Lysinibacter sp. HNR: one gene and its partner. Each later gene encodes a partner of the first gene's protein in a complex. Links are inferred from orthologs where the notes say so. Each region holds a gene or a part of one and is shown in the gene's direction. Other genes may lie near its edges.

Region 1 (8,038 bases):
TTACGCGTTGCGGATCGGGCGGATAGTGCTGATATCGTCGGAACGGAAGACGCCGCTCTTTTTAATCTCGATACTCCAGGACGTGGAGCGGTGAGGATTGGCCCGGGGCAGCTCATTCATTTCCAAACCGGATACCTCGGCTCCCGCTCGGGTCGGGCATCAACTCGCCCAGCAATACGCATAGAAAACCTTGGGTTTGGGGCGACAAAGGCATGGAAAACCTCGTTAAAACCCTCCAGCCCCGGCGGCGCCCTGGAGCGGGTTAGTGCGCAGCGCGATATTGAGAAGCTCTTAGAGAATATTCTGTGTGCCTACACGAAGGCCTCGCTTACGCCACCGCGCAGGCCGTGGCTAGAGCCGCTCCCGAGTATGGTGGCTTTGGAGAGGCTGCCCAGCATCCCGGAGCGCGGGATCGTGATCGGAATGGCCGACGAACCGCAGCGCCAGCGGCAAAATCCCTACAGTATAGATTTGGACACTGTTGGTGGTGTTGCGATCGTGGGTGGCGGGGGTAGTGGCAAGAGCACAGCGTTACGTACCATGGCAATTGCGATTACGCGGACGGTTCGTGACGACCCAACGGATATTTATATTCTTGATTATGAAGGAGGTGCGCTCGATTCGCTCACCACCCTTCCCACGGTCGGCTCCGTTATACCGGGCAGGGATGATGCCCGGCTCCGACGCTTATTCCGGGAGTTAATAGCGCAACTTCGGCAAAGACAGCACAGATACTCTCGGCTGCGGGCGGGTACTCTCACAGAGTATCGTTCTCATTCGGAGGAGGAACACGAACACAGAATAGTGTTGCTGATTGATGGCCTGGGTGCGATGCGTCAGCGTTATGAACTTGTGGCTGGCGATAATCCCTACCGTTCTTTTGCTGCCCTCTTGGCAGAGGGACGTCAGGTGGGTATTCACTGTTTCTTTACCCTGGATCGTCTTGAAGACATCGACAGGGCGCTGAACGCAAATATTCAACAGCAGATTATTCTCCGGGCCGGTGTTGACAGTGATAGCGGTGCGGTCAAAAGAACTCTCGGTGCTCCCAAGGGAATGTCCCAGGGGCGGGCCCTCGTGCGTAAAAGGAGTGAAGGCTCGGAGATGCACGAGGTGCAGCTTGCTATATACGGCGGTACGGAGTCTCTTCTTGCGCAATCCACTCGTATTGAAGAATTAGGGGAGAGGCTTGTGGCTCGGGGCGTGACCCCGGTTCCGGAGATTATGACGCTTCCCACTTCTGTTGTCCGTACCGAGTTGCCCACCACACACGACGGGCGTTTGGTGGTTGGTCTAGATGACCTCACTCTTCAGCCCGCGAGCATCTCCGATACGGGACTTTTTACAGTGATGGGGCAGCAGGGGTCAGGGCGAAGCACAGCGATTGAGACCATATATCTCAATCGGTGCGTGAAAAATCCACAGGCAAATACCTTTCTGCTCTCCACTCGGTCAACTCGCCTGCATAACTTACCCTGGACAGAAGAATGTAGGAGCATCAACGGCGTGGAAAACCTTGCCCATAAGCTGGTTACGAGGCTTAGCGGAGGGCCTGCCGCTCACGGTGCAGGTGTTGGTCTGTACGAGGGGGACACTATTTTTGGCTCTGCGCTGCAGCCTCCCCGCCAGTCCGAGAGTAACGCGCAGGGATCCGAGAACAACACGTGGGCATCTGGTGACAATAGTGAGCAGAGGCCCGGCGAAAAAAGAGAACGGGTGTCCGGCAAAAACAGTGTCTCTGAGAACCTGCAGAACAGTAGTCAGATATTTATCGTCATTGATGACGTTGCAGAGCTTGAGGGAACGCCCGCCGACGGGGCCGTGTCTCAGCTACTTAAGGTTGCCCGAAGCTCCGGTGCCCACACCGTGATTATGTGTGATCCCAATACCGTCTCTCAATCGTGGGGTGTTCACGCTCAACTAAAGAGTGTTCGTAATGGGGTTTTCTTGCAGCCAGACGAGGATGACGCCCCCAACCCACTGCGAATTCAGACCAACAGGATAAAACGCTCAGATTTTCCGCCGGGACGAGGGTATCTGGTAGAAAGCGGTCAGAGCAGCCTGATTCAGGTGGCCCTGCCTCGATAGCAGCCCTACCATCCCCGTGAGTCAAACAGCTGTTTCAATTCAAGCCACTCAAGGGAACCGGGTTGGGGCTGCCGCAACGAGGCAATGCGGGTAGCTTGTAAAAAGCTATCGGTTGTCACCCGCTTGCCCTCAAACTCAAGCACCGATACTGTTGCTAGGTTATGAGTCTCAGCAGTTGGGAAAATGAGCAACCTGTCGCCGAGAGAAACCTGATCTGCGGGAAGGTCTCTGATAGCTCGCTGAGCTCGTTCTACGAGAGCGCGGGCTGCAGCCACGCGCTGTTGAACGTGTGCCTCCGCTGCCGATATAAGGCCTTTGACACGTTTCACCTCGGATACGTGTCGATTGAGGCTGTGTAGGGCCTCTTCACACCGACCAACCAGGGCCAAGAGCAGCGTGTTAAGCGAACGGGCGCGTGTGCAAAAGGCCGTTGCGGATGAAGCATTCCACGTTGTGTGTGTTAGAAACCTCTCTAACTGGTCGTGTAGATCCCGGGCCTGAGCCATCTGCTGATTGAGAAAAGCAGCCTGTTTGAGGAGCGCATCTTCTGTGCCATACACGGCGGTTAGCCTTTCTCAAGAACAAACGAAACGAGAGACCAGTTGGAGCTGTGTAACCTACGCTAATATCCACGTCACGGGGGTGCCTATGTGTACATCGTTCCTGTGTACAACTGTGGATAGGTTCCCGCGTGAACCCCTCTGTGAGTCTCCGGAGCGTAACCGGGTACAGATCCCCCGTCTGTTGCTTGGCGGGCTTTGAGCGGGACTGGCTTAAGAAGCGACACGCCCGGGTTGCATAATGATCTATTTCTATGGCAGAATTACGTAGTTCAGTATTTCGTGATGCCTCGTGCTCGCGAATCACTGCCAGGCAGTGCATAGCTTGATTGAGACTACTCAAAAGAACAGCTAGGCCGCGGGTAGCAGAACACTGCTCATAATCCCATCTCGCTCAACGAACATACTCCTGTGCCGTTGTGAGGTGAGAGCGTGAGTCTTGATATAAGAACAGCGGTGTGACATGAGAGTGTTCCACGTTATAGTCCGCAAGTCGTCCAATGTGGTGAAAACCATACGACGCAACCAGAAAGAGAGAGTCACACATGGCGGGACAGAAGATCCGCATTCGACTTAAGTCGTATGACCACGCCGGTCTCGACACCTCGGCACGCAAGATTGTTGACACGGTAACCCGCGCGGGTGCCACCGTCATCGGTCCGGTGCCGCTTCCCACAGAAAAGAACGTGATCGCAGTTATCCGTTCCCCTCACAAGTACAAAGACAGTCGCGAGCACTTTGAAAAGCGCACTCACAAGCGTCTCATCGATATCGTGGATCCGACACCCAAGGCTGTCGATTCACTGATGCGTCTTGACCTGCCCGCCGATGTTAACATCGAGATCAAGCTCTAGGGGAATCATGTCTACTGCTGCAAAGACCTACAAGGGTCTGCTGGGCACCAAGCTTGGCATGACCCAGGTGTGGGACGAGAACAACAAACTCGTACCCGTGACCGTTATCGAAATCACTCCGAACGTGGTAACCCAGGTTCGCACTCCCGAAATTGACGGATACAGTGCGGTTCAGATTGCCGCCGGTCAAATTGACCCCCGCAAGGTGAACAAACCCGCTCAGGGCCACTTCGACAAGGCCGGTGTTACGCCGCGTCGCCACCTCACCGAAATCCGTACTCCGGACGCATCCGACTACTCGGCCGGTCAGGAACTCACCATCGACACCACCTTCGAGGCGGGTCAGCTGGTTGACGTTGTGGGCACGAGCAAGGGCAAAGGCTTTGCCGGAACAATGAAGCGTCACAACTTCAAGGGTGTGAGTGCATCACACGGTGCACATCGCAACCACCGTAAGCCCGGTTCTATCGGTGCTTCAGCAACCCCCGGTCGTGTCTTTAAAGGACAGCGCATGGCGGGTCGCATGGGTGGAGACCGAGTGACGGTTCAGAACCTCACGGTTCACTCCATTGATACCGAGAAGAACGTCATTCTGGTCAAGGGCGCCGTTCCCGGTGCTCGTGGCCGTCTTGTATTCGTTCGCAACGCTGTGAAGGGGGCGTAGTTCATGGCTAACGCAACCACGATTGATCTCATCAACGCGCAGGGAAAGAAGACCGGCACGGTAGAGTTGCCCGCTTCTATTTTTGACGTTGAGACCAACGTTCCGCTTATCCACCAGGTTGTTACCGCTCAGCGTGCGGCAGCTCGCCAGGGAACCCACAAGACCAAGGGTCGTGGTGAGGTATCCGGTGCGGGTCGCAAGCCGTTTAAGCAGAAGGGAACCGGCCGTGCCCGTCAGGGCTCAATCCGTGCCCCTCAGATGACGGGCGGTGGAATTGTTCACGGGCCGACGCCTCGCGACTACTCGCAGCGGACACCCAAGAAAATGATTGCCGCGGCCCTCCGCGGATCGCTGTCAGACCGCGCACGCGGCGAGCGTATCCACGTTGTTGAGTCCCTGGGAATTGAAGACGTACCGTCAACCAAAACCGCTATTGCCCTGCTGTCGCAGGTCGCGCCCGGACGCCGAGTACTCATGGTGCTCGACCGCAGCGACGACCTCACACAGAAGAGTGTTCGCAACATCGAAGACCTCCACGTGATCAGCTGGGATCAGCTCAACGCGTACGACGTGATCGTGAGCGACGACATCGTCTTCACCAAGGCGGCATTCGATGGCTTTGTCGAGGCAAAGACGAGCGGTGCTAAGAAGGAGGTTTCGGCATGAGCCTGAACAAGAATCCACACGACGTCATCATCGCTCCGGTTGTCTCTGAGAAGAGCTACTCGCTGATCGACACCAACGGGCAGTACACCTTTGAGGTACACCCCGATTCCAACAAGACCGAGATCAAGCTTGCTATTGAAAAGGTCTTTAACGTCAAGGTAGCGTCGATCAACACGCTGAACCGCAAGGGTAAGACGCGTCGCACAAAATTTGGAGTGGGCAAGCGCAAAGACACCAAGCGTGCCATTGTGACGCTCAAGTCTGGCTCCATCGACATCTTCACGGTCGTTAGCTAGGCCAGGAAGTCAAGAGGAATACACACATGGCTATTCGTAAGTACAAGCCCACGACGCCCGGTCGTCGCGGTTCGAGTGTTGCTGACTTCGCTGAGATCACGCGCTCGACCCCGGAGAAGTCGCTTCTCCGCCCGCTCCCTAAAACCGGTGGTCGTAACAGCTCGGGTCGCATCACGACCCGTCACATCGGTGGTGGACACAAGCGTCAGTACCGCGTGATCGACTTCCGTCGTCACGACAAAGACGGTGTAAACGCTAAGGTCGCCCACATTGAATACGACCCCAACCGCACGGCACGTATCGCCCTGCTCCACTACGTGGACGGGACCAAGCGCTACATCATCGCCCCCAACAAGCTGTCGCAGGGCGACATCGTTGAGTCGGGTGCCGGAGCCGATATCAAGCCGGGTAACAACCTCCCGCTGCGTAACATCCCCACGGGTACCGTTATTCACGCCATCGAGCTGAAGCCGGGCGGGGGAGCCAAGCTGGCACGTAGCGCGGGAACCTCGGTGCGTCTTGTTGCTAAGGACGGTCCCTACGCGCAGCTTCGCCTGCCCTCGGGAGAAATCCGCAACGTAGACGCTCGCTGCCGGGCCACGGTCGGCGAGGTTGGCAACGCTGAGCAGTCCAACATCAACTGGGGTAAGGCCGGACGTATGCGCTGGAAGGGCGTTCGTCCCACCGTTCGTGGTGTTGCCATGAACCCTGTTGATCACCCCCACGGTGGTGGAGAGGGTAAGACGTCCGGTGGTCGTCACCCCGTCAGCCCCTGGGGTCAGAAGGAAGGCCGCACACGCCGTCCCAACAAAGAGAGTGACAAGCTCATCGTTCGTCGTCGCACCGTCGGCAAGAAGCGCTAGTAGGAGTTTTAGAAGATGCCACGCAGTCTTAAGAAGGGCCCCTTCGTTGACAACCACCTGCTCAGTAAGGTTGTTGCCCAGAACGAGGCCAATACAAAAAATGTGATCAAAACCTGGTCGCGCCGTTCCATGATCATCCCGGCAATGCTGGGACACACCATCGCGGTACACGATGGACGTAAGCACATTCCCGTGTTTATTACCGAAACCATGGTTGGGCACAAGCTCGGAGAGTTTGCTCCCACCCGCACCTTCCGTGGACACGTGAAGGACGACAAGAAGGGCCGTCGCCGCTAAGCGGCGACGTGAAGGAGGAGAAAGAATGGTTGAGTCGATCGCACGCGTTCGTCACATCCGCGTAACCCCCATGAAGGCTCGCCGCGTCGTTAACCTGATCCGCGGCAAGCAGGCTGAGGAGGCTCTTGCTATCCTCAAGTTCGCCCCCCAGGGTGCGAGCGAGCCGGTATTCAAACTGGTCACCTCGGCAATTGCCAACGCCAGGGTGAAGGCAGACGCGACAAATACGTTCCTGGATGAGCAGGATCTATTCATCTCAAAGGCATACGTTGATGAGGGTACCACCCTTAAGCGTTTCCGCCCGCGAGCACAGGGACGCGCATTCCGCATTAACAAGCGCACCAGCCACATCACGGTTGTCCTTTCGACACCGGATGAGGTCACGGACGGGAAGAAGGGAGCCAAATAATATGGGCCAGAAAGTAAACCCCTACGGCTTCCGTCTGGGAATCACCACCGATCATGTATCGCGTTGGTTCTCCGACAGCACCAAGCCGGGTCAGCGTTACGCAGACTATCTTGCAGAGGACATCAAGATCCGTCAGCTGCTCGCCAAGACTCTTGACCGTGCGGGTGTTGCTCGCATTGAGATTGAGCGCACTCGGGATCGCGTGCGTGTGGACATCCATACCGCCCGCCCCGGTATCGTTATCGGTCGTCGTGGTGCTGAAGCGGAGCGTATCCGTGCAGACCTCGAAAAGCTCACGGGCAAGCAGATTCAGCTCAACATCCTCGAGGTTAAAAACCCCGAGGCTGAGGCTCAACTGGTAGCACAGGGCATTGCCGAGCAGCTCACCGCCCGTGTGGCCTTCCGTCGCGCGATGCGCAAGGGTCTGCAGGGTGCGCAGCGCGCCGGTGCCAAGGGTGTTCGTATCCAGGTGTCCGGTCGTCTGGGCGGTGCCGAGATGAGCCGTTCAGAGTTCTACCGCGAGGGACGTGTGCCGCTGCACACCCTTCGTGCAAACATTGACTACGGCTTCTACGAGGCAAAGACCACTTTTGGTCGTATCGGTGTCAAAGTCTGGATCTACAAGGGTGACATCACCAATAAAGAACTTGCTCGTGAGCAGGCGGCTCAAAAGTCGTCTCGCCCCGAGCGTGGTGACCGCCGTCGTGCGCCGCGTAACAACAACGCGCAGACAGAGGCACCAGCTGTAGCAGGAGCGGAGAAGTAAAGCATGCTGATTCCACGTCGAGTCAAGTACCGCAAGCAACACCACCCGGGTCGTAGCGGCCAGGCAAAGGGTGGCACCACGGTGAGCTTCGGTGAATTTGGTATTCAGGCGCTCACCCCCGCCTACGTGACCAACCGTCAGATCGAGGCAGCTCGTATTGCCATGACGCGTCACATCAAGCGTGGTGGAAAGGTCTGGATTAACATTTACCCCGACCGTCCCCTCACCAAAAAACCCGCCGAAACCCGTATGGGTTCGGGTAAGGGTTCGCCGGAGTGGTGGGTTGCAAATGTCAAGCCGGGTCGTGTTCTCTTTGAGGTCGCCGGTGTAAATGAAGAGCTTGCTCGTGAGGCGCTCACCCGCGCAATTCACAAGCTTCCGCTTAAGGCCCGCATTATCAAGCGAGAGGAGGGCGACGCGTAATGGCTATCGGATCAAAAGAATTGACTCCCGCCGAGCTCGACACATTTGAGGATGAACGCCTCGTCGAAGAGCTTCGCAAGGCAAAGGCAGAACTGTTCAACCTGCGTTTCCAGTCGGCCACCGGCCAACTGGAGAGCCATGGACGAGTTCGT
Region 2 (4,731 bases), 540 kb from region 1 along the record:
GTGATAAGAAGGCTCGTGCCGGTATGCTGAGGTTTGTTGTGCTCGATAGAATTGGTAAACCAACGGTGCTTGCCGGTCCTGATGAGACGCTCTTGTTTACGGCGTATCAGGAGATTGCGAGCTAGGTTCTAACTTCGGGAGACAAAAGATGAGCACAGTTTTTGTTCTGAACGGACCAAATCTTGGGCGTTTAGGAAGTCGTGAACCGGAGGTATATGGATCGGCAAATTTAGATGATCTCACCCGAGACCTTAACGCCTTGGCATCAATTCTGTCGCGAGAGAGGGGCGTGCCGCTCTCCGTCGATGTGAGACAGACCGATGATGAGGCGGAGCTTATTCGATGGATTCATGAGGCGGTGGAGACAAAAGCTCCCGTGATTCTGAACCCCGCAGCTTTTACCCACTACAGCTACGCCCTCCGAGATGCCGCTGCACAATTGAAAGATGCCGGGGTTCCTCTGGTGGAGGTTCACATCAGCAACCCGCACGCTCGTGAGACTTTTCGGCACAACAGCGTTATTAGCGGTGTTGCGACCGGAGTTATCGCGGGGTTTGGGTTCGAATCCTATCAACTCGCCCTGCAATTCATTGGGAGAAACGTCTTCTGAACGCTAAACTCGCAGAGGCACCGCTTGCAGAATATCCTGTACCTGAATACGTAATAATTGAACGGAAAACTTTTAGCATGGCAACAACAAACGATATTAAGAACGGAACTGTTCTCAAACTTGAGGGCAACCTGTGGAGCGTGATCGAGTTTCAGCACGTGAAGCCGGGCAAGGGTGGCGCTTTTGTCCGCACCAAAATGAAGAATGTTACCTCGGGGAAGATAATCGATAAAACCTTCAACGCGGGTATGAAAATTGAAACCGCAAACGTGGACCGTCGAGACTATCAGTACCTCTATCAGGACGGTGACGATTTTGTCTTCATGGACACCTCTGATTACGACCAGATCACGGTTCCGGCGGCAACGGTGGGTGACGCGGTAAACTTTATGCTCGAAAATCAGAATGTGACCATCGCGCTACACGACGGCTCACCCCTCTATGTTGATCTTCCTCCTTCCGTTGAGATGACCATCGTGTACACTGAGCCCGGACTTCAGGGGGATCGTTCCACCGGTGGCACCAAGCCGGCCAAGGTTGATACCGGCTATGAGATTCAGGTTCCCCTCTTCCTGGATCAGGGCACGCGAGTTAAAGTAGACACTCGTACCGGTGACTACCTCGGTCGCGTCAAAGAATAACGCGGGAGTATCATCACACTATGAGTGCCAGGAGTAAAGCGCGTAAGCGCGCTCTGGATGTTCTTTACCAGGCCGATCTACGCGAGATATCTATCGCAGCATCTCTTCAGGCGGAGGCAGAGCGAGCGGTAAGTCAACCTGATCGGCAGGCTTCTTGGCTTTACGCCCGCGATATCGTTGACGGGGTGAACGATAATCTTGCTGAAATCGACGAGACTATCGAGACCTACGCCCAAGGGTGGACCCTGCAGCGGATGCCCTACATTGATCGTGCGGTTTTACGCATTGGTGTGTGGGAGGTTCTTTTTAACGATGAGGTGCCGGTGGGGGTTGCAATTTCAGAAGCCGTTGAACTCGCAAAGAGTTTATCGACGGAGGATTCCGGCGGATTTATTAACGGTGTGTTGGGTAAGGTTGCCCAGTCGGTGTGATCGTGTAATCGTGTTAGGCTAGAACACAAGACACATGACACCTTTAAAGTCGTCCCGTGAGGCGAGGAAGGAGTCGGCATGAACACTCGCATTGTGCTTCAGCAGGCTGATATTAGTAGAGCCCTTACTCGGATATCGCACGAAATCCTTGAGTCGAATAGGGGAGTAGACAACCTCATTATCCTGGGGATTCCTACCCGCGGGGCTTTCCTCGGGCAGCGAATCGGCCGCATCATCCAGAGCATTGAGCCCCTCAATCGAAGCATCGTGGGGCAGTTGGATACCACCATGTATCGGGACGACCTTGCTCACCACCCCACCAGGGTTTCTTTCCCTACCGAGATTCCCGCTGAGGGGGTCGAGGGGAAAACCGTGGTGCTGGTTGACGACGTTCTCTATTCGGGGCGTACCATCAGGGCCGCTCTTGATGCGCTTGCAGATTTTGGTCGCCCACGAGCTGTGCGGCTTGCGGCGCTCATTGATCGAGGGCATCGAGAATTGCCTATCCGAGCAGACTTTATTGGAAAAAATATTCCGAGCGCCACCTCGGAACGGATTAACGTTCGTCTTCAGGAGATCGACGGTACCGACGAAGTGGTTATTGACTCATGAAACATCTGCTCAGTACCAAAGATCTTGAGCGGGAAGAAGCCGTTCGCCTCCTTGACATTGCCGAGGATATGGCAGATACACAGCTTCGCGAGGTCAAAAAGCTTCCCACTCTGCGGGGCAAAGCGGTCGTTAATTTGTTTTTTGAAGACTCCACCCGAACCCGAATTTCTTTTGAGGCCGCGGCAAAGCGCCTGAGCGCCGACGTGATTAATTTCTCGGCAAAGGGATCAAGTGTTTCCAAGGGTGAGAGCCTAAAAGACACAGCGCAAACTCTGGCCGCGATTGGGGCTGATGGAGTTATCATTCGCCACCCCGCGTCTGGGGCCCCGCATCGGCTGGCGCGAACGGGATGGATCGATGCCGGTATCCTCAACGCGGGTGATGGCACCCATGAGCACCCCACACAGGCTCTGCTTGATGCCTTTACTATGCGTCGCCGTATTCACGGCGGTGCGAGCCGGGGAGCCGACCTGGACGGGGTCTCCGTGGTTATTGTGGGGGATATCACCCACTCTCGCGTGGCTAGGTCGAACCTGTGGCTGCTACAGACGCTGGGTGCTCACGTTACCTTTGTTGCTCCCGCAACCCTAATTCCTTTCGGTGCCGCTGCCTGGCCCGCAGAGATCAGCTATAACCTGGATGACACCCTGGCGCGGGTGCGTCCGGACGTTGTCATGCTTCTTCGGATTCAGGCAGAGCGTATGAACGCGGCTTTTTTCCCCAATGAAAGAGAATACTCTCGCTGGTGGGGGCTTGATGATACTCGTTTTGCCCGGCTCCGGGAGGATAGCATTGTGATGCACCCCGGTCCCATGAACCGAGGGTTGGAGATTTCTTCGGCAGCCGCGGACTCTGCACGATCGACCGTGCGTGAGCAGGTGGCAAACGGTGTGTCAATTCGTATGGCTGCTTTATACCTGTTGATGACCGGTGAACGAGAGGGCGTATAGCGTGAGTGAATCAATCCTGATGAGGGGAGCAACACTGCCCGGCGGTGAAGCCGGGGACATTCTTGTTGTTGACGGGGTGATTACCTCTTTGGGGGGAAACGTCTCAGCATCTGCTGATCGTGTGATTGATGCTGCGGGCCTTCTGGCGCTTCCCGGACTGGTCGATTTACACACGCACCTGCGTGAGCCCGGTTTTGAGCAGAGCGAGACCGTGCTCACGGGAACGCAGGCCGCTGCGGCCGGCGGATTCACCACGGTTTTTGCCATGGCCAACACACTTCCCGTGTCGGACACGGCCGGGGTTGTCGAGCAGGTTTACTCACTCGGTATGGAGGCGGGTTACGCCAGGGTTCGTCCGATCGGGGCGGTAACACGCGGCCTTGAGGGTAAGCACCTGAGCGAGATTGGCGCGATGGCTAACTCACGTGCCCGGGTTCGTGTTTTTTCCGATGACGGCAAGTGTGTGCACGATTCACTTTTGATGCGTAGGGCCCTGGAATATGTGAGCACTTTTGACGGTGTTATCGCCCAGCATGCCCAGGATCCCCGACTCACCCAGGGCGCCCAGATGAACGAGGGGGCGTTATCAAGCGAATTGGGGCTGAAAGGGTGGCCGGCGGTGGCGGAAGAATCTATCATCGCTCGCGATGTGCTGCTCGCTGAACACATTGGTGCCCGCCTGCACATCTGTCACCTTTCCACGGCCGGGTCGGTTGAGGTTGTTCGCTGGGCAAAAGCGCGTGGAATTAGTGTCACTGCGGAGGCAACTCCCCATCACCTTTTGTTAACCGAAGATCTGGTGCGCAGCTACGACGCCAGATACAAGGTGAACCCTCCGCTGCGACGTGATGAGGATGTCCTGGCGCTCCGCGCCGGAGTTGCCGACGGCACCATCGACATCATTGCAACCGATCACGCTCCGCACCCGAGCGAGACAAAAGACGGCGAGTGGGACTCCGCAGCCTTTGGCATGGTCGGTTTGGAATCCGCCCTGTCAGTGGTGCAGACCGCGCTCGTGGACACTGAGCTCATTACCTGGAGTGATGTGGCGCGAGTGCTCTCAGCCGCCCCGGCCAGAATCGGTCGGCTTGAGGGCTCAGGGGTGCTGAGGGAAGGTGCCGTTGCGGACATCGTTCTCCACGATCCGGCGGTTTCCTCGGTTTTCACAATTTCCGACTTGGCTGGAAAAAGCCACAACAGCCCATTCTTGGACATGACGCTGAGCGGATCCGTGCGCTACACCGTTCACAACGGGTACCTCACCTACGAGGAGAGTCGAGTTGTTGACCCCGAGACGGTGGCGCGGCACGCTCAGCAGAGCCCAGTGAAAGCAGATATCTAGTGGAAAATCTTATTCCTACCCTGATCATCATCGCCCTTTTAGGTGCGTTATTTGCGCTCATGTGGTGGGCCTGGTCGGCGCGTAAAAAAAGATCTTCGCACCTTCTCCAACCGCTATCCGAGCTGACTGTTTTGGGGGAGTCCCT

Evidence for each region. The genes of interacting proteins can lie anywhere in the genome.
Region 2: the proteins of rpsJ (region 1) and nusB are in contact, whole or in part, in a solved structure (PDB 3D3B), measured with the Escherichia coli proteins. The link is inferred for Lysinibacter sp. HNR from one-to-one orthologs.

Annotation. Positions count from the first base shown.
Region 1 is NZ_CP121684.1:2,150,423-2,158,460, reverse strand. What follows is about bases 2,100-4,847. They hold rpsJ (30S ribosomal protein S10), read left to right. Parts: upstream 2,100-3,193; coding sequence 3,194-3,502; downstream 3,503-4,847. Other genes in these bases: rplW (50S ribosomal protein L23), read left to right, coding at 4,829-4,847; rplD (50S ribosomal protein L4), read left to right, coding at 4,170-4,832; rplC (50S ribosomal protein L3), read left to right, coding at 3,510-4,166; FrondiHNR_RS09835 (hypothetical protein), read right to left, coding at 2,100-2,648. In the rest of the region: FrondiHNR_RS09840 (FtsK/SpoIIIE domain-containing protein), read left to right, coding at 1-2,088; more of FrondiHNR_RS09835, read right to left, coding at 2,094-2,099; more of rplW, read left to right, coding at 4,848-5,128; rplB (50S ribosomal protein L2), read left to right, coding at 5,155-5,991; rpsS (30S ribosomal protein S19), read left to right, coding at 6,007-6,288; rplV (50S ribosomal protein L22), read left to right, coding at 6,314-6,697; rpsC (30S ribosomal protein S3), read left to right, coding at 6,699-7,463; rplP (50S ribosomal protein L16), read left to right, coding at 7,467-7,886; rpmC (50S ribosomal protein L29), read left to right, coding at 7,886-8,038. UniProt on the Escherichia coli protein: Involved in the binding of tRNA to the ribosomes. Part of the processive rRNA transcription and antitermination complex (rrnTAC). The complex forms an RNA-chaperone ring around the RNA exit tunnel of RNA polymerase (RNAP).
Region 2 is NZ_CP121684.1:1,609,321-1,614,051, reverse strand. The notes cover bases 1-2,976. They hold nusB (transcription antitermination factor NusB), read left to right. Parts: upstream 1-1,271; coding sequence 1,272-1,682; downstream 1,683-2,976. Other genes in these bases: FrondiHNR_RS07270 (aspartate carbamoyltransferase catalytic subunit), read left to right, coding at 2,291-2,976; pyrR (bifunctional pyr operon transcriptional regulator/uracil phosphoribosyltransferase PyrR), read left to right, coding at 1,761-2,294; efp (elongation factor P), read left to right, coding at 688-1,251; FrondiHNR_RS07290 (type II 3-dehydroquinate dehydratase), read left to right, coding at 149-610; aroB (3-dehydroquinate synthase), read left to right, coding at 1-125. In the rest of the region: more of FrondiHNR_RS07270, read left to right, coding at 2,977-3,244; FrondiHNR_RS07265 (dihydroorotase), read left to right, coding at 3,246-4,586; FrondiHNR_RS07260 (hypothetical protein), read left to right, coding at 4,586-4,731. UniProt on the Escherichia coli protein: Part of the processive rRNA transcription and antitermination complex (rrnTAC). The complex forms an RNA-chaperone ring around the RNA exit tunnel of RNA polymerase (RNAP).